Regions from separate parts of the Shewanella sp. S1-58-MNA-CIBAN-0166 genome, predicted to be linked through region 1. Evidence: predicted binding sites of a transcription regulator. Region 1 holds the regulator's gene; each other region holds the start of a gene.
The links. Region 1 encodes LexA, which represses DNA repair genes until DNA is damaged. Its sites were predicted from a motif close to TACTGTATNNNNATACAGTA; they were not measured.

Region 2: the regulator LexA is predicted to act here: its motif matches at 4,265-4,284, upstream of AAEY99_RS16235 (LexA family protein).
Region 3: the regulator LexA is predicted to act here: its motif matches at 5,632-5,651, upstream of recN (DNA repair protein RecN).

What each region holds. Positions count from the first base shown of each region.
Region 1 is NZ_JBEOPN010000001.1:231,191-238,365, forward strand. Features, by position in the region: gene plsB (glycerol-3-phosphate 1-O-acyltransferase PlsB) at 1-748, opposite strand, end outside; gene lexA (transcriptional repressor LexA) at 1,013-1,627, shown strand; gene AAEY99_RS01075 (cell division inhibitor SulA) at 1,624-2,130, shown strand; gene coxB (cytochrome c oxidase subunit II) at 2,526-4,112, shown strand; gene ctaD (cytochrome c oxidase subunit I) at 4,122-5,717, shown strand; gene AAEY99_RS01090 (cytochrome c oxidase assembly protein) at 5,719-6,282, shown strand; gene AAEY99_RS01095 (cytochrome c oxidase subunit 3) at 6,279-7,154, shown strand; gene AAEY99_RS01100 (DUF2909 domain-containing protein) at 7,171-7,175, opposite strand, start outside.
Region 2 is NZ_JBEOPN010000028.1:57,076-64,250, forward strand. Features, by position in the region: gene AAEY99_RS16210 (sigma-54 interaction domain-containing protein) at 1-505, shown strand, start outside; gene AAEY99_RS16215 (NifB/NifX family molybdenum-iron cluster-binding protein) at 543-1,112, opposite strand; gene AAEY99_RS16220 (DUF2057 family protein) at 1,451-1,885, opposite strand; gene AAEY99_RS16225 (hypothetical protein) at 1,988-2,326, opposite strand; gene AAEY99_RS16230 (Y-family DNA polymerase) at 2,505-3,761, opposite strand; gene AAEY99_RS16235 (LexA family protein) at 3,768-4,181, opposite strand; gene AAEY99_RS16240 (MlaE family ABC transporter permease) at 4,594-5,706, shown strand; gene AAEY99_RS16245 (ABC transporter ATP-binding protein) at 5,709-6,473, shown strand; gene AAEY99_RS16250 (MlaD family protein) at 6,470-7,175, shown strand, end outside.
Region 3 is NZ_JBEOPN010000004.1:27,576-34,750, reverse strand. Features, by position in the region: gene ribH (6,7-dimethyl-8-ribityllumazine synthase) at 63-539, shown strand; gene nusB (transcription antitermination factor NusB) at 553-957, shown strand; gene thiL (thiamine-phosphate kinase) at 1,045-2,001, shown strand; gene AAEY99_RS04000 (phosphatidylglycerophosphatase A family protein) at 2,012-2,503, shown strand; gene AAEY99_RS03995 (hypothetical protein) at 2,729-3,871, opposite strand; gene recN (DNA repair protein RecN) at 3,943-5,601, opposite strand; gene AAEY99_RS03985 (AEC family transporter) at 5,730-6,698, opposite strand; gene AAEY99_RS03980 (DUF3319 domain-containing protein) at 6,787-6,987, opposite strand; gene AAEY99_RS03975 (YjaG family protein) at 7,072-7,175, opposite strand, start outside.

The sequences.
Region 1 (7,175 bases):
TTTCACGCGCTTTCTCGACTGTTACTTTCTTATTTGCAGACTCTTCTTCAATGGCTTTTTTGATAGATTCTGATTTTAATAAAGAGGCAAACAACGCTTGTCGATTCGGTAATTGTGGCCCCGTCATCACTTTGCGTTGACGGCGGAAATGCACACGGGCGACTCGGGTCAATTTGTGAGCAATTCTTTTATCAGTACCATGTTCATCGGCCATATGACGAAGCGATAATGCATTAGAAAACTGGACGAAATTATGGCGTCCTAAAAATAAAATCATTAACCATTTACGTAACCACGTAGGGTTTTCACGTTCAAATACTGCAGCTTTCATGCTGTCTTCTTCTTTACCTGGGGTACGTCCCCAATAAAGGCAAACAGGAACCAACTGTATATCTAATTCAGGGCTCTCACTATGAAGTGACAATAAGCTGGTAAAATAATTAAGGAATTTGTCACCACTTTCACGTTTACCAAATAGTGGTTTGCGGCCCTCTAAACAGACCACACGAGGCACGGTTAAGCCATCAAGCTGTAATGGCTCATAAGGACTGGGCAGACCAAAGCCCTCGGTGATTTCGCTCAACGCGGCAATATCGCTAATAGATTCCGTTTTCATTAAATAAACCAAAGGTTTAGTTGGATCTATATTGAGGTCATCAAAAGGATCGTGAGGGACCACAATGGTCTGTACCATCCACTTTTGAATCCATCTTAATGCTCGTAAAAATATTGAATCTGGTTTTGACATGGTTATTTTCGCAACATAAGCCACTGTAATATTGTCGTATAGGATACCAGAAACCACCCTGCTTACACTATCAGACCGATCTATCTTTACGTTTAAGCTCTCACTATCAGAAATAACATAAGACAGAACATTAGTAATAGTTAATTAAAACATATTGTTGAGTGATACTTAATCAACAAAATACAAAAAATAGTTGGTTAATACTTGCGCGAACACAAACACTGTATATAATGACAGTCACTGTATAAAAAGACAGGAATTATCATGAGACCGTTAACGCCGCGCCAAGCAGAAATTTTAGACTTAATTAAAAACAATATCGCCGAAACAGGTATGCCACCCACTCGTGCTGAAATTGCGAATCGTCTTGGCTTTAAAAGTGCTAATGCCGCCGAAGAGCATTTAAAAGCATTAGCCAAAAAAGGCTTTATCGAGATCATGCCTGGTACCTCAAGAGGCATTCGTTTACCTCATGAAGAACAGGTTGAAACCGGTCTGCCACTCATTGGACAGGTTGCTGCTGGTGAACCAATTTTGGCCCAAGAGCATGTAGAGCAATACTATCAAGTCGATCCAAACATGTTTAAGCCCGCCGCAGATTTTTTATTGCGAGTGCGTGGTGACAGCATGAAAAACATCGGCATTTTAGAAGGTGACTTACTCGCTGTACATAAAATGCAGCAAGCACGTAATGGCCAGGTTGTTGTGGCACGTGTTGATGATGACGTCACCGTAAAACGATTTGAACAAAAAGGTAATGTGATTTATCTGCATGCCGAAAATGAAGATTACAATCCGATAAAAGTAGATTTAAGTTGCCAAAGCCTAACCATCGAAGGGCTTGCCGTTGGCGTTATCCGTAATGGAGATTGGTTATGAACAAACTAATGGGCATCGCGCCACGCCACCCGGGCTTATGGGTAGATTTAACTGAAACAGAACTGCATGGCACCCAAACCATTCAAACATTACAAACTGTCACTCAAGGTGAGGCTGAACTGAGCCAATTGTGCAGCCAGTTGGCAATATTGAGCCAGCAAGGCAGATGGATTGTATTAATTAGCCCGCCCCATATTGGCTATAAACATATGCTGGCAAGTGCTGGTGTAAGAATGGATCGCATTTTACTGGTGCACACCAAAGATGAAGTCGAAACATTATGGGCCATGGAGAAAGCGCTCACTAGCGGTACATCGAGCGCAGTAGTAACTTGGACAAGCTCACTTGATGCTCGCGATAGTCGCCGTTTAGAAATTGTCGCCAAAAGTGCACGTGCATTAGGGGTGGTAATTGAAGATGTGAATGCTCACTTACCTCACAAACATCAACTTGTTAGCCCTACTTTAACAAATGGAACAAGTAATTTTTGCTCATTTCACTAAGCACGAACCCTTCATTACCAAGCCCTGTATTGAATTCAGGGGTTTTTTTCATCTTTTTTCAGCCTATTAGCCAACAAAGTGATCTTGATCAATGTTTAATCTACAAGTAATGTGGTTAACAAGGATGAAACATTTTTTATCTTTAATTGGACGTGAATGGCAGTAATCAAGATTACTTTCAGACAAATGAGCCAAATCAAAATTGATAAGTTCAGTAGTAGGTACAAGCGTGGTGCACAGCTAACAATAAAACCGTAGACCGTATGTTTACAGCCACCAAAGTACTTTGAGGTCATCAAACTTTTTTCGGGAACCGAAGAGTTTGCATAGAGCAGAGAATTACTGTGTGACTCTTCTTTGTAGTTGCTATTTGCAATTAGCAGAGGAGTAGTCTTGTGAAGCAATGGTTGTATTGTTTACTGGTGGTGTTTGTAGCACTTCCGCTTGGGGCATCAGAAATGCCCCTCAACATGACTCAAGGCGTGACAGATATCAGTGGCAAGGTTTATGACCTCCACATGACGATTCTTTACATCTGTTGTGCAATTGGGTTAGTGGTGTTTGGGATCATGATTTACTCAATGATTTATCACCGCAAATCAAAAGGCGCTGTCGCGGCCAATTTTCACGAAAGTACCAAAGTGGAAATTGCTTGGACCGTCATCCCTTTCATCATCTTAATCGGCATGGCTATTCCAGCCACCAAAACCTTGATTGCTATGGAAGATCCCAGTGATGCTGATCTCACCATAAAAATTACCGGGTCGCAGTGGAAGTGGCATTACAGCTATTTTGATAAAGACATCGAATTTTACAGCACATTATCCACTCCCAGAGCACAAATTGATGGCAGTGAGGCCAAAGGCGAGCATTACCTCCTTGAAGTCGATAAGCCATTAGTACTGCCCATTAACCAAAAAGTGCGCTTCTTGATGACATCTGATGATGTTATCCATTCATGGTGGGTGCCCGCGTTTGCCGTTAAAAAAGATGCCAATCCAGGCTTTATCAACGAAGCCTGGACTCGTATTGATAAGCCTGGAACGTATCGCGGCCAATGTGCCGAGCTATGCGGTAAAGACCATGGTTTCATGCCGATTGTGGTGCAAGCATTATCGGAGGCCGATTTTGATAATTGGTTAGTAGAGCAAAAAAAACTAGCAAGCAATGCAGCTACAGCCGCTGCGGCATCAATGTCTAAAACCTTGTCTCTTGAGGAGCTAACCTCACAAGGTGAGCAAATCTATATTGCTAGGTGCGCCGCTTGTCATCAACCCAATGGTGCGGGTCTTCCTGGTGTATTCCCATCATTAATTGGCAGCCCTATCATAAAAGGCCCTGTTAACGATCACCTGAATATCGTCTTAAACGGTAAACCAGGTACTGCAATGCAAGCCTTTGCAAAGCAACTTAGCGCCCAAGAAATTGCCGCAGTCATTACCTTTGAGCGTAATGCGTGGGGCAATAATAGCGGTGATGTAGTTCAAGCTGCTGATATAGGAAACTTTTTAGGCAGTAACGAGGCAAGCACCGAACCAAGTAAAGCAGTAACCGATGCAGCAAATACTATTGCAGCAACGACAACTGACATTACCGATGCGGTTACCGAAAAAGCCAATCAAGCTGTCGAAGCCGTAGCAGAAGCTGTTGTACCAGAGGATCTGCCCACGTTAACCTTGGAGCAATTAATTGCTGAAGGTGAGCAGGTTTATGCTACGACATGTGCTGCATGTCACCAAGCCACTGGCGCTGGTTTACCAGGCGCTTTCCCTTCACTTATTGGCAGCCCTGTTGTTACTGGACCGGTTAGCGGACATATCGATATCGTTATGCACGGAAAACCAGGTACCGCAATGCAGGCATTTAGTAGTCAACTTAGCCCGCAAAAGATGGCGGCTGTGATTACTTATGAGCGCAATGCGTGGGGCAATAATTCTGGCGAAGCGGTGCAACCTGCCGATGTCGCTAGCCATGGACAGTAGGGGAAAACAATGAGCACAACAACGCACGATACACTGGCTACCGCTCATGATGATCATCATCACGGCGCTCCGAAGGGGCTAATGCGCTGGCTACTCACCACTAACCATAAAGATATCGGCTCGCTGTATTTATGGTTTAGTTTCATTATGTTTCTTACTGGCGGTGCGATGGCAATGGTGATTCGAGCTGAATTATTTCAGCCTGGATTACAGCTAGTAGAACCTAACTTTTTTAATCAGATGACAACAGTTCATGGCCTCATCATGGTGTTTGGGGCGGTGATGCCCGCTTTTACCGGGTTAGCAAACTGGTTAATTCCAATGATGATTGGTGCCCCAGATATGGCACTACCGCGAATGAACAACTGGAGTTTTTGGATTTTACCCTTCGCCTTTACCATTTTATTAGGTTCACTCTTTATGGAAGGCGGCGGCCCTAACTTTGGCTGGACATTCTATGCTCCGCTCTCAACCACCTATAGTCCTGACAGTACCGCCCTATTTGTTTTTTCCATTCACATAATGGGAATAAGTTCGATAATGGGTGCAATTAACGTCATTGTAACCATTGTAAACTTGCGAGCTCCTGGCATGACCTGGATGAAGTTACCTTTGTTTGTGTGGACTTGGCTCATTACCGCATTTTTACTGATTGCGGTAATGCCGGTGCTCGCAGGTGCGGTCACCATGGTATTAACCGATAAGTTTTTTGGTACTAGCTTTTTTGATGCTGCAGGTGGTGGCGATCCGGTGATGTTCCAGCATATTTTCTGGTTCTTTGGCCATCCCGAAGTTTACATCATGATTTTACCGTCCTTCGGTATTATCTCCGCGATAGTACCAACCTTTAGCCGTAAAAAGCTGTTTGGTTACTCCTCGATGGTTTACGCCACTGCCAGTATTGCCATTCTGTCATTTTTGGTATGGGCACATCACATGTTTACTACTGGTATGCCTGTTTTTGCCGAATTGTTTTTCATGTATTGCACCATGTTGATTGCCATTCCAACCGGGGTGAAAGTGTTTAATTGGGTCGCCACTATGTGGCGCGGTTCAATGACATTTGAAACTCCAATGCTGTTTGCAGTGGCATTTATCATCCTGTTTACCATTGGTGGCTTTTCGGGCTTGATGTTGGCAATTACCCCTGCTGATTTCCAATACCACGACACTTACTTTGTCGTGGCTCACTTCCATTATGTACTGGTGACTGGGGCGATATTCTCCATTATGGCGGCGGCTTACTATTGGCTGCCTAAATGGACCGGCCATATGTATAACGAAACTTTAGGTAAGTGGCACTTTTGGTGTTCGGTAATATCCGTCAACGTGTTGTTTTTCCCAATGCACTTTCTAGGCTTAGCAGGTATGCCGCGTCGGGTTCCCGACTACGCGGTACAGTTTGCCGATGTGAATCAAATTGTGTCGATTGGTGGCTTTGCATTTGGTTTATCTCAGCTAATTTTCCTTGTTGTAGTTCTCAAATGTATCAAGGGTGGCAAACCCGCTGGAGATAATCCTTGGGAAGCAGCCGAAGGCTTGGAATGGTCGATTGCCAGCCCTGCGCCATATCACTCGTTTACCACTCCACCGGAGATTAAATGAGATGACACAGCCAACAAAATCAAATCGTAAGCTATTAATCATCCTGATTGCCGGGTCAATTGGTATGTTTGGGTTTGGTTTTGCGCTGGTACCGCTTTATGACGTGCTCTGCGATACATTGGGGATTAATGGCAAACCCCAAAATAGCGCCAGTAGTTATGAAGCGGTGGTGGTTGATAAAAACCGGACCGTAACCATTGAATTTGTGACTCAAGTTCAATCAGGTATGCCATGGGAATTTAGCCCTAAAGTTAACCAAATAAGCGTACATCCTGGGGAGCTCACTCACGCACAATTTTTGGTTAAAAACCTATCGACACGTGACACGGTAGGCCAAGCAATACCTTCGGTATCGCCAGGGCAAGGGGCGGCATACTTCAATAAAACGGAATGTTTTTGCTTTAATCAACAACCTTTGGCTGCAGCAGCAACAGCAGAACTACCACTGATTTTTTACGTGGACCCTGATTTACCAGCGTCCATTAACACATTGACTCTCTCTTATACCCTTTATGACATCACCGATAGACAGGCGATCGTCATGGAGCAAGGAGCAGCAAAATGACAACAAAGTATCAAACTTATTATGTGCCAACCCAAAGTGCTTGGCCAATAATCGGTGCTATCGGTTTATTTTTAATTGCGTTTGGCGCAGGTAATTATGTACAACAATTAACCACTGAAAAAACCTCTGGCGGTTACATTTTAATAACCGGCTTGGCCGTGATTATCTTTATGATTTTTGGCTGGTTTAAGACCGTTATTGATGAATCCATGGCTGGACTGTATTCACCGCAAATGGATCGTTCATTTAGGCAGGGAATGAGTTGGTTTATTTTTTCAGAGATTATGTTTTTTGGGGCATTTTTCGGCGCGCTATTTTATGCCCGAATGATTTCAGTACCTTGGCTTGGTGGCGCATCTAACAATGCCATGACCCATGAAGTGTTGTGGCCTGCATTTGAAGCTATGTGGCCATTGGTTAAAACACCTGATGGCACCGCAACAGAAGCCATGCCATGGACGGGTTTGCCGTTAATTAACACTATTATACTGCTAACCTCGTCGGTTACCTTGCACTTTGCTCATACCAATCTCGAAAAAGCCAATCGTAAACCTTTGATAATCTGGTTAGCGTTGACGGTAATTCTGGGTATTGCGTTTCTCAGTTTACAGGTTGAAGAATATAGCCATGCATACCAAGAAATGGGGCTTACGCTCTCTTCTGGTGTCTACGGCAACACCTTCTTTTTGTTAACCGGTTTTCACGGCATGCACGTAACGATTGGCACCCTGTTCTTGATTATTTTATTACTCAGAATTGTAAAGGGCCACTTTAGCCCCGACAAGCATTTCGCTTTTCAAGCTGGGAGTTGGTATTGGCACTTCGTTGATGTGGTGTGGTTATGTTTATTCATTTTCGTATACGTACTATAAAACCACGTATTAACGACTAAT
Region 2 (7,175 bases), on a different contig from region 1:
TAAGAATTTACTCGATTTAGTAGAAAAAGGTGAATTTAGGCGCGACCTGTATTACCGCATTGCAGGATTTCCGATTTACTTACCGTCGTTACGTGAGCGTTATGATGACATTCCGACGCTGGTGAATCACTTTATAAAATATTCTGATTACAAACATAAAAAGTTTTCGAGCAATGCATTAACTCTTTTGGGTCGTTATGCATTTCCGGGAAATATTCGCGAATTGAAAAATATTATTGAGCAATCGGCACTTATCGCCAATGAGGATGTTATACACAGCAGTGATTTACCTGAAAGCGTTCAACCTAGCCACACATCTAAGGATGAAACAATTGCCGTAAAACTTAACACCGAACTGATGACGTTAGATGACATGGAATGTGCGTATCTTTCGCAGGTATGTGAGCAATATGCAGGATCGCCAGCCGAACTAGCGATAACGCTTAATATCAGTGTGCGTACCTTATATCGAAAATTACAACGCTATGGTTTAAAGCTTAACTAGCCACCACAGCGCTGTGATAAAACACCCCAAGCGATCATTAATGAGCAATTAGTGAATGTTTTTTATTGCAGCAACGTTTCATTGTTGTGGTTTCATTCGCCAATTCAGATTTAGACTCGCAGCAACGTTTATGTGTCCCCGAGTCAGATTGGTTATGGCAGTCTTCTTCACCATGAGCGTGTTGATGATCATGGTCATGGTTATGTTTATGCTCATGGTTACAGCAGCCACCATTGGCTTTCTTAGCAATATGATTAATTGATGGTCGCCCCTGACTTGCCTCGGTAAATGGCTCACAGTCCGCTAAATGACTACTGGCAAAATACTCTATTGCAGTACGACCATTTTTTGCGTGAAATACACTCAATTGTTGGCTTAATAACTTAGATAAAAGCTGTTGGCCAATGTTGCGCACGATGACGCGATCCGCTCCATTTGCCAGTATCATACTGACTAATTGTTGTTTACCCTCATATCCTTCTGTTAATGCTGGGTTGGCAAAGCGCCCTTTTACTTGGCCTTGCTCATCAATGAATAGCATCTCATCGGCACGGCTAAAGTGATTGGCAATATGTTGGTCTTTCATAGGTATGGCAGTAATCATCATGTCTCCTCATGTGCATTTTTAACAAATCGATTAAACGCAGTTGTTCCAACTTGGTTTATCGACATGCCACTGGGCTTAAAACAGCTTTTGCCGAGAGCGTCCTAGAATGTTCGTTTATTTTTGGAGACTTGGCATTATCTGCTTAAATTAATCGAATAATAGTAATTGGCATATGCAATATATACACTTATTAATAGCATATGCCAATAATAATTTCGATTCTGGTTTGAGTTTTGTGACGCGTGACATTATTTATGATGACAAGTATTTTACCTGTCAGAAGGCGTGCGAGGATGTAGATAACGATAGAGCGCTATGTAAGCGCCCTATCAATTTTACTATTGTTGCATCATTTGACTGTGTTGTTTCATGATAATAGCCATTAACTCTTCGTGATTAACTAATTTGACGTCTTCACCTTTTACGCTGGCGCGGTCTAAGGTTATCACCGGTGATGCAATAAATTTCTTTGCATTGGTTGAAGAGAAAATCTCTTTGCTACGCACGTGAATATCTTCATCTTTGGTTAGATGTAGACTCCAATATAACGCATCGGACTTAATAAAATTCGTATCATCTGCTCCTGATGAAAACACATCATAAAACTGTAATTCTATTAAATGTTGACCAGGAGACACCTCCATTTCACTTTTATTTGATGTCGATTTGCCATCGACCGCAGTAAAGATTAAATAGTCAGGTAATGAAATAGTGGCAGCCATTACTGCTGAGCTGGCTAAAGATAATAGTGTGATCGCAATGAATTTTTTCATAATAAACTCCGTTAACTTTTGATACTTATAGTTTTTGATGCTTATAGTTGAAGCAACAAAAATCTTTATAAATTAATGTGGGTAACTAATAAAAATAAAGAATTAAGCTATCGGAGGTGGATTTTGGCTTACTAGAATGGTGGGGGTTGATGTCCATAAAGGCGAACTCACTTTGGCACTCGTTAGTAGAGCATCGGTGAGGTTTGTTGCTGATAACAAAAATGCATTCGCGACCGCATGACAATGGCTAATGCATTGACTCATATCGTTTAAGCAACAGTCATCGTTAGTATCGCAGTCACTTTGCATCATCGTTGATTGATGCATACTACTCGACTGCATGTCTGACATGGCCATTTCATTAGACATAGCAAAACTTGGAACAAGTAATTGTCCAAGTAGTGAAATTATCATTGCTATGTTTAACAGCGTATTTCGCATTATGTCGGCCATATGATGAGTACGATTCAACATTAACAATTTAATTAGAGTGATAATCAGAGCTGAATCACATTTTAAGGTTTAGCCATAGTTGAATGCCCCAACCTTGCATGTGTTATGACAGAGCAATACCACTGTTATAATAAACCTTAGTAATAAACCTTAGTAATATAAAACCTTAGCATTTAATGCTGGGTAAGCATTTCCATTGGGTTGAATATTGAGGTGTGAGTAAATCACGGCGCATGGCCCATTTTTGTTCTATTCCTTGTGCTGCCAGAAACACTGTATCGCGGCCATATCGTTGGTTGATGCCGTCAAGCGTATCCATCAAGGCATAATTGACCTTAGCGGTATTAAATAAATCAAATTGAAAATGTTTCTCGCTGGCTAAATCAACCAGGCCTACACCAATTTTGTAATAACGAACACCATTGCTAAATAATCTCGGGGCGGCGTCTGTCATGGCTTTGGTGAGTTCAATGGTGCAATTGGTTGGACACGGAAAATGGACAATAACTTTATAACTCACAGGCCGCTCGTCGTGGGGCGAATTACTGGCAAATAACAACATGGTTTTGCAATGTGAGCCTTGTTGACGAGCTTTACTTGCTGCGATGCCAACATGTTTACTCAATGCCTGTAATAGCGATTCAAAATCGCAAATACGTTCACCCACACTACGAGTGGAAAAAATTTGTTTTTTATCTGCCCTAGCCTCATCCCATTGTTTACACACTTCGCCGTTAAGTTCTCGCACGGTGCGTTCAATTTGAATACTAAATTGTTTTCTGGCTAGACTCGGTGGCATAGAGGCGAGATCGTATGCGCTGCGAATATTCATCAATTCAAGCTTTTTACTGATGCGCCTGCCAATCCCCCACACCTCTTTAACGGCAAGCTGGCGTAAAATGTCATTACGTTGCTGCGCAGTGTCGATAACGCAAACACCTTGGTATCCCGGTATTTTTTTAGCGGCGTGATTGGCTATTTTAGCTAAGGTTAACGTTTGGCCCATGCCCACACAAACAGCCAGGCGGGCTTCTTTCCAAACGGCACGGCGAATTAACTGACCTTGGCTATGCAGGCATTTGATTGCGGGATAACAATGTTTAAAAGACAGGAAGCTTTCATCGATGGAGTACACATGTTGCTCTGGTGCAAAACGACCAATTATTGCCATCATCTTTGCCGATAAATCGGCATACAATTCATAATTAGATGAACACACAATGACATTGCGCTGGGCACATAATGCTTTAGCTTGAAAGTAAGGCAAAAACTTCTCAATACCCGCCTCTTTTGCTTGCCGATTAGCCGCGACAATACAGCCATCGTTATTGCTCAGTACAATAATCGGTCTGCCGCGCCAGTCAGGACGAAAAACCTGTTCTGCACTGCAATAAAAAGCATTGGCATCGACTAAGGCAAACATTGTTACCTAACCTTTTTTGCTGATAAGCAGTGGGCTTTGACGATGACAACGAATTGAGCGAATCACCACACCTTCAATACTAAAGTCATCATAGTCACAGATGGTCACAGGTAAATGTTGCTCATTAGATGACATCAGCATTCGCCGATGCATGTCGAGAATTTTACACACAAACTCACCATTAAAATTAGCCACTATCACGTCGCCATTTCTAGCCGTTTCATGACGATCGACAATCAATAAGTCACCATCATATATTCCCACACCTTGCATCGACTCACCTTGGGCTAAGCCGATAAAAGTAGAACTTGGATGCTGGATTAATATCTCATCAAGGCTGAGGCCTAACTGAAGATACTCAGCTGCAGGAGATTCAAAACCGGTAATGCCGGCACTGGCTGCAATGGGAATAACGCGCATATGACAACCTCTAATATGATATGTACTGTATAAATACAAACCGTATAAATAAACAGCACACAAATAAGCACTGTATAAATATATACTGTATAAATAAACAGTATATATTAGCGTTAAATTTTGTCAGTGCAAGTTTATTTGCTTTAAACCGCGACAAGCGGCGGTTATGTTCAATCGTTAACGCCGTTTTTATTGCCTCTACACGACTACATCGGTCCATAACTAATGCATCTTCAATGTAGCAAAGCGTCAATACATCAAAGTGATAGCTTCATTATTGATGAAATAATATGTCCAAGGTCAAAATATAATCAATGAGCTTGGTCTACACTGATAACAGGATCAAAAATCAAGCTAACCTATTTATTAAACAAACAAATAGACTTATTTCATATTGGCTCGGGGGTCTAGCATGACACTCGCAACATTCCATATCGACATGCACGATGATAACTGCTTACTGAACCTTGCTGGTGATTGGCAATTAGGCCAAGCACCGCTAGGCGCAGATATTTGTGCTGAGCTGCCATCTAATTGCCAATCTGTCACTTTAATCACCACAGAGTTGTCTCATTGGGATTCAAGCCTCGCCATTGCCTTATTACAATTATCTCGCTGGTGTGAGCAACATAAACTATCACTAGACACTCAACAAACACCTCAAGGGTTGCAGCAACTACTGCTGCTCGCTACCGATGTTGCGGTTTATCAACCCACTAATGAGGGTGCCCTAGGCGGGCTGTGGCCGACCTTACGTCGAGGATTGATTAACCAAGGCTTACAAGTACACGATGGATTAGTATTTGTCGGTAACTGCACTTTGGCACTCGGGCGTTGGTTGGTTGGCAGAGCAAGAACTCGCCGGAGTGATATCGTTTTTTTTATCGAACAAGCTGGGCCTAAAGGGCTTGCGATTGTCACCTTAATTAGTCTGCTAGTGGGAATGATTTTGGCTTATTTAGGCTCGGTACAGCTGCGTCAATTAGGCGCCCAGGTATATGTGGCTAATTTAGTGGCTATCGGAATGGTGCGTGAAATGGGTGCTCTAATGACAGGCGTTATTATGGCCGGCCGAACGGGAGCCGCTTATGCGGCGCAGTTAGGCACCATGCAAGTTAATGAAGAAATTGATGCGCTGCGAGTCATGGGTATTCCTACCATGGAGTTTCTGGTTTTACCGCGATTATTAGCATTAATTTTTATTATGCCACTAATGTGTATTTATTCGGATGTAATAGGCATGATTGGCGGTGCGTTAGTTGCTAACGGGATGGGCGTGAGTTATACCCAATATATTTTGCAAACCCAGGTTGCGATTGATTGGGTAGATATTTCCACTGGTTTAATAAAGAGTTTAATTTTTGGGTTTTTAATTGCTATTGCGGGTTGTCAAGCAGGACTGCTTTGCGGACGTGACTCGAATGCCGTTGGTTTAGCGACGACCCACGCTGTGGTTAAGGCCATTGTTTTTTTGGTTGTCTCCGATGCGGCGCTTAATATCTTATACGATAAATTAGGGATCTAACCATGGTTGATGATGCCTTTATCAGTGTACGTAATCTATCAGTCGGCTACGGCAGTACCGAGGTGCAAAAAAAACTCAACTTCGACATTAACAAGAATGATATCTTTTTTGTCATTGGCGGCAGTGGTTGTGGCAAAACAACCTTGCTCAAATCGATGGTGGGATTACTCACGCCACTACAAGGCGAAGTACTCTATCAAGGCAAAAACTTTTATGAAGCAGATGAACCCGAGCAGGTAGCAATGCTCAAAAATTGGGGGATTACCTTCCAAACAGGCGCATTGTTTTCGAGCATGTCGCTTGGCGAAAATGTGGCTTTACCCCTGCAGCTCTATACCGACCTTTCGGAGCGACAAATTGCAGAAGCCGTTGCCTATAAGCTAGCATTAGTTGGCTTAGCGGGCTTCGAGAAGTTTTACCCTGCCGAGTTAAGTGGCGGTATGCACAAACGCGCAGGATTAGCGCGGGCGCTGGCATTAGACCCTCAATTGTTATTTTTTGATGAACCCTCTGCGGGTTTAGACCCTATTAGCTCGATGCGTTTAGATCAATTGATCGTGCAAATATGCCAGGCGCTAGACTCTACCGTGATCATCGTGTCCCACGAGCTGCCCAGCATATTGTCAATCGGCACTCGCTGTGTGTTTTTGGATAATGAAACCAATACTATGCTCGATTGTGGTGACCCACGAGAATTAAAAATACACAGTAGCCAGCCTAGGGTTCGTCAATTTCTCAATCGTACCGAAAAATCGGAGATATCATGAGTAAAAGCCAACGACTTCCGCTTGCGATTGGTGCCTTTATTTTTGGCGCTATTATCTTAGTGTTTATTGCATTACTGTTCTTTTCTGGGGGGCGTATATTTGCAGAGAAAGCCCCTGTAGTGATGTTTTTCAACAGTTCAGTGCAAGGGTTACAGGTAGGCGCACCGGTAAAATTAAAAGGGGTCATAATAGGTGAAATAAGCGATATTAGTATCGATTTCCCTAACGACAGTAGCCAGGGTGTCACGGCTGCAGTTCATGCCGACTTATTGTTGAAACGTATCAATATTAAGGGGATCCAAGTAGGTGAAGAGTTTTTTTCACACGCCATCGATAACGGCTTACGCGCCCAGCTGAATTATCTGAGTTTACTCACCGGACTGCTATATGTTGAACTGGATTTTTTTCCCAACACCTCGCCGTTATTCCATGGCGAAAAAGACCAATTATTAGAATTGCCGACCATCGCGACTGATTTCGAATCGTTGTCCAAAGATCTGCAATCGTTAAACTTAAAAAGTTTAGTCAACAATGTCGACAATTTAGCCCAGCAGCTCAGTGACATTGCTGCCAGCGGAAAAATACAGCAAGCATTGGATAATTTTGATAATGCAGCCAAAGCAGTTAACAACACCGCGATTAACTTGGACAACACTCAAGCAGCGTTAGGTAAAAATGGGCTTGAAGTACTGTTAAAACTCG
Region 3 (7,175 bases), on a different contig from region 1:
TGATATCATAACGCCTCTTTTTGCCCCGAGCCGGGTGCTTTAGCTAATTTAGGTAAGATAGAATGAACGTAGTTCAAGGTAATATCGAAGCGAAAAATGCCAAAGTGGCGATCGTAATATCGCGATTCAATAGCTTTTTAGTTGAAAGTCTGCTTGATGGTGCAATAGACACATTAAAGCGTTTCGGCCAGGTCAGTGACGACAACATTACTGTTGTTCGCGTACCTGGTGCAGTTGAATTACCGCTTGCAGCAAAACGTGTTGCAGCAAGTGGAAAGTTTGACGGTATCATTGCATTAGGTGCTGTCATTCGTGGCGGTACACCTCATTTTGAATTTGTTGCTGGTGAATGTAACAAAGGTCTTGCACAAGTTGCATTAGAGTATGATCTTCCTGTTTCATTCGGTGTATTAACTACTGATACCATTGAGCAAGCTATTGAGCGCTCGGGTACTAAAGCAGGCAATAAAGGTGGCGAAGCAGCCCTTAGTTTGCTTGAAATGGTTAATGTACTGCAACAACTAGAACAACAGCTGTAATAGTAGGAAAAGTATGAAACCTTCAGAGCGCCGTAAGGCCCGCCGTTTAGCCGTTCAAGCCATTTATTCATGGCAGTTAAGTAAAAACAAAGTTGCTGACGTAGAACATGAGTTTTTAACTGAACAGAACACTGACGGTGTTGATGTCGCTTATTTTCGTGAGTTGTTAACTGGTGTAGCATCAAAAACATCGCAAATTGATGAGCTGTTAAAGCCGCATCTTGATCGTAATTTTGAAGAAGTGTCACCAGTAGAAAAAGCCATTGTGCGTCTGGCAACTTATGAGTTGACCTTCCGTAAAGATGTGCCGTTTAAAGTGGCGATTAACGAAGGTATCGAGTTAGCGAAAGCGTTTGGTGCTGAAGATAGTCACAAATTTGTCAACGGCTTGCTTGATAAGTTAGTGAAGCATAAGTAACACCAGAACGGTATCTTCGGATACCGTTTTCATTTGTTATTAATTGTTTCAAAATTGAGGTGGACGGTTTACCGTACCAGACTGAATGTGAAAGAATTCCAACTCATTGAACATTACTTCCGCAATAAAGGCCTAAAAAGGCGCGATGTAGAGTTAAGCATCGGCGATGACTGTGCGTTAGTGAATCCTGCCGACAATAAATCGATAGCGATTTCTTGTGATACCCTCGTTGAAAATGTCCACTTTTTAGCAAGCATTCCTGCTCATGCTTTAGGTTATAAATCGTTAGCGGTTAACCTTTCTGACCTCGCCGCCATGGGAGCAGAACCAGCCTGGTTTACCTTAGCACTGACGCTCCCCAATGTTGACCAGCCTTGGTTAGCACATTTTAGTGAAGGCCTGTTCGAGATTGCAGAATATTATGGTATTGCCTTAATTGGTGGTGATACTACCCGTGGACCTCGCAGTATCAGTATTACGATTAATGGCCAAGTTCCTAAAGGTACTGCATTAACTCGTGATGGTGCAAAAATTGGTGATTGGGTCTATGTCACCGGTACTTTAGGTGACTCAGCTTTAGGTCTTGATATCCTCAGAGGCGTTAAAACGGTTAACACTGAAGATAAAGAATATCTGATTAATCGTCATTATTATCCAACGCCTCGTGTTTTAGCTGGCCAAGCTCTGCGTACACTTGCCACCAGTGCTATCGATTTATCTGATGGCTTAATGTCTGATATTGGACATATATTAACGGCATCGAAAGTGGGCGCCATCATCGATGTGAATCTAATTCCGTTATCAAACTCAATTAAAGCCAATCTTAGTCATGAAGATGCATTAAGCTATGCACTCACGGGTGGTGAAGACTACGAGTTATTGTTTACGGTTCCAGAATCACAACGCGGCGCAATTGATACCGCGTTAATTCATGCAGGTGTCAAATTTGTAAAAATTGGTCAAATCTGTGCAGGTGATAAATTAAAATTAGTCGAAAATGGGCTGGAATTTAACCCGATTTCACGTGGCTTTGTGCATTTTTAATTGAAGTACTATGAGATTATTAACCCAAGATAAATTCGTAAAAAAGCTGTCTTTAGCCCATCCAATTCACTTTTTGGCATTAGGCTTTGGCAGCGGTAAAGCGGCAAAAGCACCGGGTACCTTTGGTACCTTAGCCGCGGTGCCCATAGTGTTGCTCATGCAACAGTTAAGCTTAACTAATTACCTGACCATTACCTGTATTTGCATGCTCGCTGGCTTTTATATTTGTGGCAAAGCAGCTAAAGATATGGGCGTACATGATCATGGTGCTATTGTGTGGGATGAAGTGGTTGGGTTGATGATCACCATGATTGCAGCGCCTTTAGGTTTTATGTGGTTAGCACTTGGTTTTGTACTATTTCGCTTTTTTGATATCGTCAAACCATGGCCTATTCGCTGGCTTGATGCCAAAGTGCATGGCGGTTTTGGGATAATGATTGATGATGTATTGGCGGGAATCTTTTCGTTAATAGGTGTGCAACTAGCGGTGTATTATCTATAACTGATTATCAATAACTGATTATCAATACCTGATTATCTATAACTGATTATCTATAACTGATTATCAATACCTGATTATCAATACCTGATTATAAGTAACTGATCATAATCAACGATTAGCAAAGAATTATAAATGCACTTATAAATCGTACCTAATACATAAAAAGAGCACATTTGTGCTCTTTTTTGTCGATAATACTCATACTAAATCAGTTGCAGCTACTTACTAGGATGATTTTGCGGTAAGTAGATTGGTCCGCAATTGCTCTAACTCTGTATTCATATTGGTTAAACGTTGTTTGTAATCTGTTCCATAAACAGTGCAATTAAATAGTTTACCAATCGGATTGTAGCGTAACATCCATAATTGCTGAAAATAATTGTCGTTAGCACAATAATTTGGTTCTTTGAGCGTGTGCATCGAGGTAGTTGAAACCGGTTCCTTTACTAAGCTGACAATATACTCAGCCATAAGATTGTCACTGTCTGTTGGCTTAAGCAACGCATAGGCTAACCATTTCTCATAAAAAGCCACGCTATCAGACTGCACTTCAATTAACATTTGTTCTGTAACGTTATGGGCAAAAAGCCATTCTCCAGAAAATATCCGTTCAAAATCACTATCAGTTAATTCGAAAGATGTTTGCCAAGCTGTGACTTTGGTTGCAACAGCTGCATCAGTGGTTTTAGCTAAGGTGCTAGCTAAATTAAGCTGATATTTGATCATGTTAACGGCAATCATATGATTGAGTGTTGAGCGAGATGAGTGATAAACCATATTCCAAAAATGTGCATCTTTGTTTAAAAATGCCACTGTAGCTTGTTGGTCAAGTTTGTTGTCAGATGTATCTACACTTATTATCGCAGCAAGCTGACGAACATCTCTTAACTTAAAAAGCAGACCCCAATGAGCTTGATTGTTTGGGGTTAAAGACTGTGGTTCTTCTTGCCAATAAGGCATATCTAATAATGTATTATATTGTTGTATATTGGTTTTATGAGCGTCAATGACATTTCTAATACTATCGCTATTATCGCTAATAAATTGACTACATATTATCAAATCCGTTTGATAACAAGCCGTTTTAAAGTTGTCAGTTAACTCAACTTCTTGCTCGCTGAAGCTGATTAATGGTTTTTTATCATTTGTTTTATCGTCTCCTATGGTGCCAACGATAGTAATTGCATACTCATAGCCATTTACGCTAGGGTCGATAGGTTGCTGTTTTAGCCAGTTTTCAACTAAAAGAGTGTTAGGTGACTTTGTTCTGTCTGTTGCATTAATGGCCACTAAACAGACTACGGTAAATACCAGTAAGCTACATATTAGCCCGACAAAAATACCCAAGCCCTTTATTACTTTCATCATTATGATTTATCCGTAAATCTATTTTAACTTTACGTTAACATATTGATTTGCTTTTTATAAGTGCATAACGATTATTGCAACAACTCACGGGCATTCGCCAAGGTATTTTCGGTAATGACATCACCACCTAATAAGCGCGCAAGTTCATTCACCCGTTGGTCTTTATCCAACGTCTGCATGGTCGTTTCGGTGTTGCCACCTTTATTAAATTTATTCACAAACATATGTTGATGACCATTACCTGCAACTTGCGGCAAATGGGTGACACACAATACTTGAGTTGATTCGCCAAGGCTGCGTAACATACGACCGACTACTGATGCTGTTGGTCCAGAAATACCCACATCAACTTCATCAAATATCAGTGTCGGAGTGGCGACTTTTTTAGCCGTGATCACTTGAATCCCTAATCCAATACGCGATAACTCACCGCCAGAGGCCACTTTAGAAATCGGTTGTAATGGTTGCCCAGGGTTTGTGGTCACCATAAATTCAATGCTATCGCAGCCATTAACTGAAATGTTGTCCGGATTATGATTAATCTGAATAGTAAATTTACCCTTAGGCATATTGAGCTCATGGATAGACTGGGTAACTAGCTTGTCCAATTCTTTAGCATAACGGCTACGACTTTGACTCAGTTTTTGTGCATTGGTTAAGTAGGCATTTCTGGTGGCTTCAAGTTGTTGTCTTATACCATCTAATTTAGTTTCGTCGTCAGCAAGTTCGGCTAATTCACTCATCAATGCTTGATGATGTAGCGCCAGCTTATCAGCACTCACATGATGTTTGCGCGCCAATTGCATTGCCGTTGAAAGACGTTTTTCTAAATAGGCAAAATGTTCTGGATCAAGCTCTAAACTGCTTAAATAACTTTCAATTTCGCTAGCGCTTTCTTGTACTTGAATTAACGCATCGCTGATCATAGTGCTGATAGGCGCAAGGGATTCATCATATCCTTGAAGCGTATCAGCAATACTGGCCACTTTATTAAGCAGAGATTCTATATTGCCTTCATCACTTTCGGTCAATAAATGCAAACCTGCTTGGCAACGTTCAATTAAATCTGTGCCATTGGCTAAGCGTTTGTGTTCTTGTTCTATTTCATCAAATTCTTCCAAGCCTAAGTTGAACTCATTAAGCTCTTCTACTTGATATTGCAGTAGCTGTTGACGCGAAATACGTTCGTGCTGTGCTTGTTCAAGATGCTTTAGCTCGTTTTCCACTTGTTTGCAGCGTTGATAGCTAGCGCTAACGCTATCGAGCAGTATTTTGTGGTTGGCATAGTGGTCGAGTAGGTTTAATTGATGCTCGCTTTTAAGCATTGCGTGATGAGCATGTTGGCCGTGAATACCAATCAATAGGTGACCGATGGCTTTTAATTGCGTCACGGGCACAGGATTACCATTAATGTAGGCTCTTGAGCGGCCATCACTGTTAATAGTTCGACGTAATATGCACTCATCTTCAGCATCAAGATCGCTATCTTCAAGCCAGCGTTTGGCTAAAGGTACATCATGAAGGGTAAACCTTGCACTCACTTCGGTTTTGGAGGCTCCAGGCCTGACAGTGTTGGCATCACTTCGATTACCAAGGCATAACCCAAGCGCATCGATAGCAATCGATTTGCCTGCACCTGTTTCGCCGGTGATGCTTGTCATACCGGCTTTAAAGTCGAGCTCTAAAAAACGCACGATAGCAAAATTGTTGATGCTGAGTTGGCAAAGCATAATAAATTCCTGTCAATGAAACTACCAAACTACTGTATTGATAAACAGTATATACTGATTTTATATACAGTAAAGTGGTTGAGGAATAATTATCGCTGACTATTTTATCATCTAGATTTGATTGATCATTAAGCAATGGATTTTAAAAGTGTTTCTATTATCGGCAAACTGATAAAAGTGATTAATGTGCCATATAAAATACCTTGGGCGCTGACATTGGCGTTAATTTGGTAGCGGTCGGCCAAAAGGTACACACTTGCTGCTGTCGGTAACGCTGCCAAAATGACTCCCATGGTCAGTAATTCCTTTTCTACGCCGAACAGTTTGAGTAAACCAAAGGCAATTAAAGGTTGAATAATTAGCTTGAGTAAATTGATTAAGTTCAGTTCCGCAATCAAACCAACACTGAACATTTTTGTGCCAGATTGATGTCGTAATGCTTTGGCAAGTACCATTCCTATAGCAAACAGTGCACATGGGCTAGAGGTATTTCCCACCTGATGTAGCATTAAGGCCAAACTATCCGGTAAGGTAATATGCAGTGCTGATAAACCGATGCCAATAACACTGCCAACCACGATTGGGTTTTTATACAGGGCATTAGCCATGATGACGATGGCATGGTCGGTTGATTGTTTATCACGGCTGGCTAGCTCAATTGATACTAAAGCAAAAGCAAACATGAACACCGACAACAAGCTGGCAATCGCTGCAGCGACTAATGCCATTTTATGACCTGGGAATAATAAACTCAGCAATGGAATGCCAATAAATGCGGTATTACCAAACGTAGCATTTAATGCGCGCATGGCGGCAACTGCTTGTTTTTTAGGTGTGCGAATTAGTGATACAACAATCACTAAAGCATAAGTGATGATCATCGCCAGACTAAACCCACCGATAAAGCCCCATTGAATAATGTCTTCAATGCGCGTTTCAGCTAGCACAATCAATAATATAGCGGGGAAAGCAATGTAATAAACAAACTGATTGAGGATCAAATCGGTGTCTGCTGGCAACAGACGCATTTTTTGAACAATACTGCCGAGCAGCATAATAATAAATACAGCGATTAGCGGGGTAAGAATACTGGACATCCCTCGCAATTCCTTAGCAAAATGATAATAAGGTCACTTTACTGCTTTTCGATAGGCGGATGCAATTAGGCTAAAGTTAAACGAGTGATTATTTGTCAGATTTTAAGGCTAAATTTGCTTTTGATATTTTCGGTGGAGGTAATATTCCCAGTTCAGAAAAAAAATGCACTTGCCGCCTTAACTCAAATAACGAACCCACTCGTACTTGATTGCCAATCACTAGCGTCCAGTTATCAGTTTTACCATTGGTGTTACTGAAAGTGAAACCTTGATAAAAAATTCTTCTCATGGCGCGACACCTAATAAAAAGCCTGAATAATTTCAGGCTAAATGACGTTTATTGGCAGTAACCGATCCGTGCTACAAGTTTTTGCTACAGGCTAATACCAATATTAGACACACCGGCTTCGATAATATCTTTACGTAAACCTTTAACCAGTTCGCTGGTTATGTCTGGATTAGCTTCGACAATGTCGA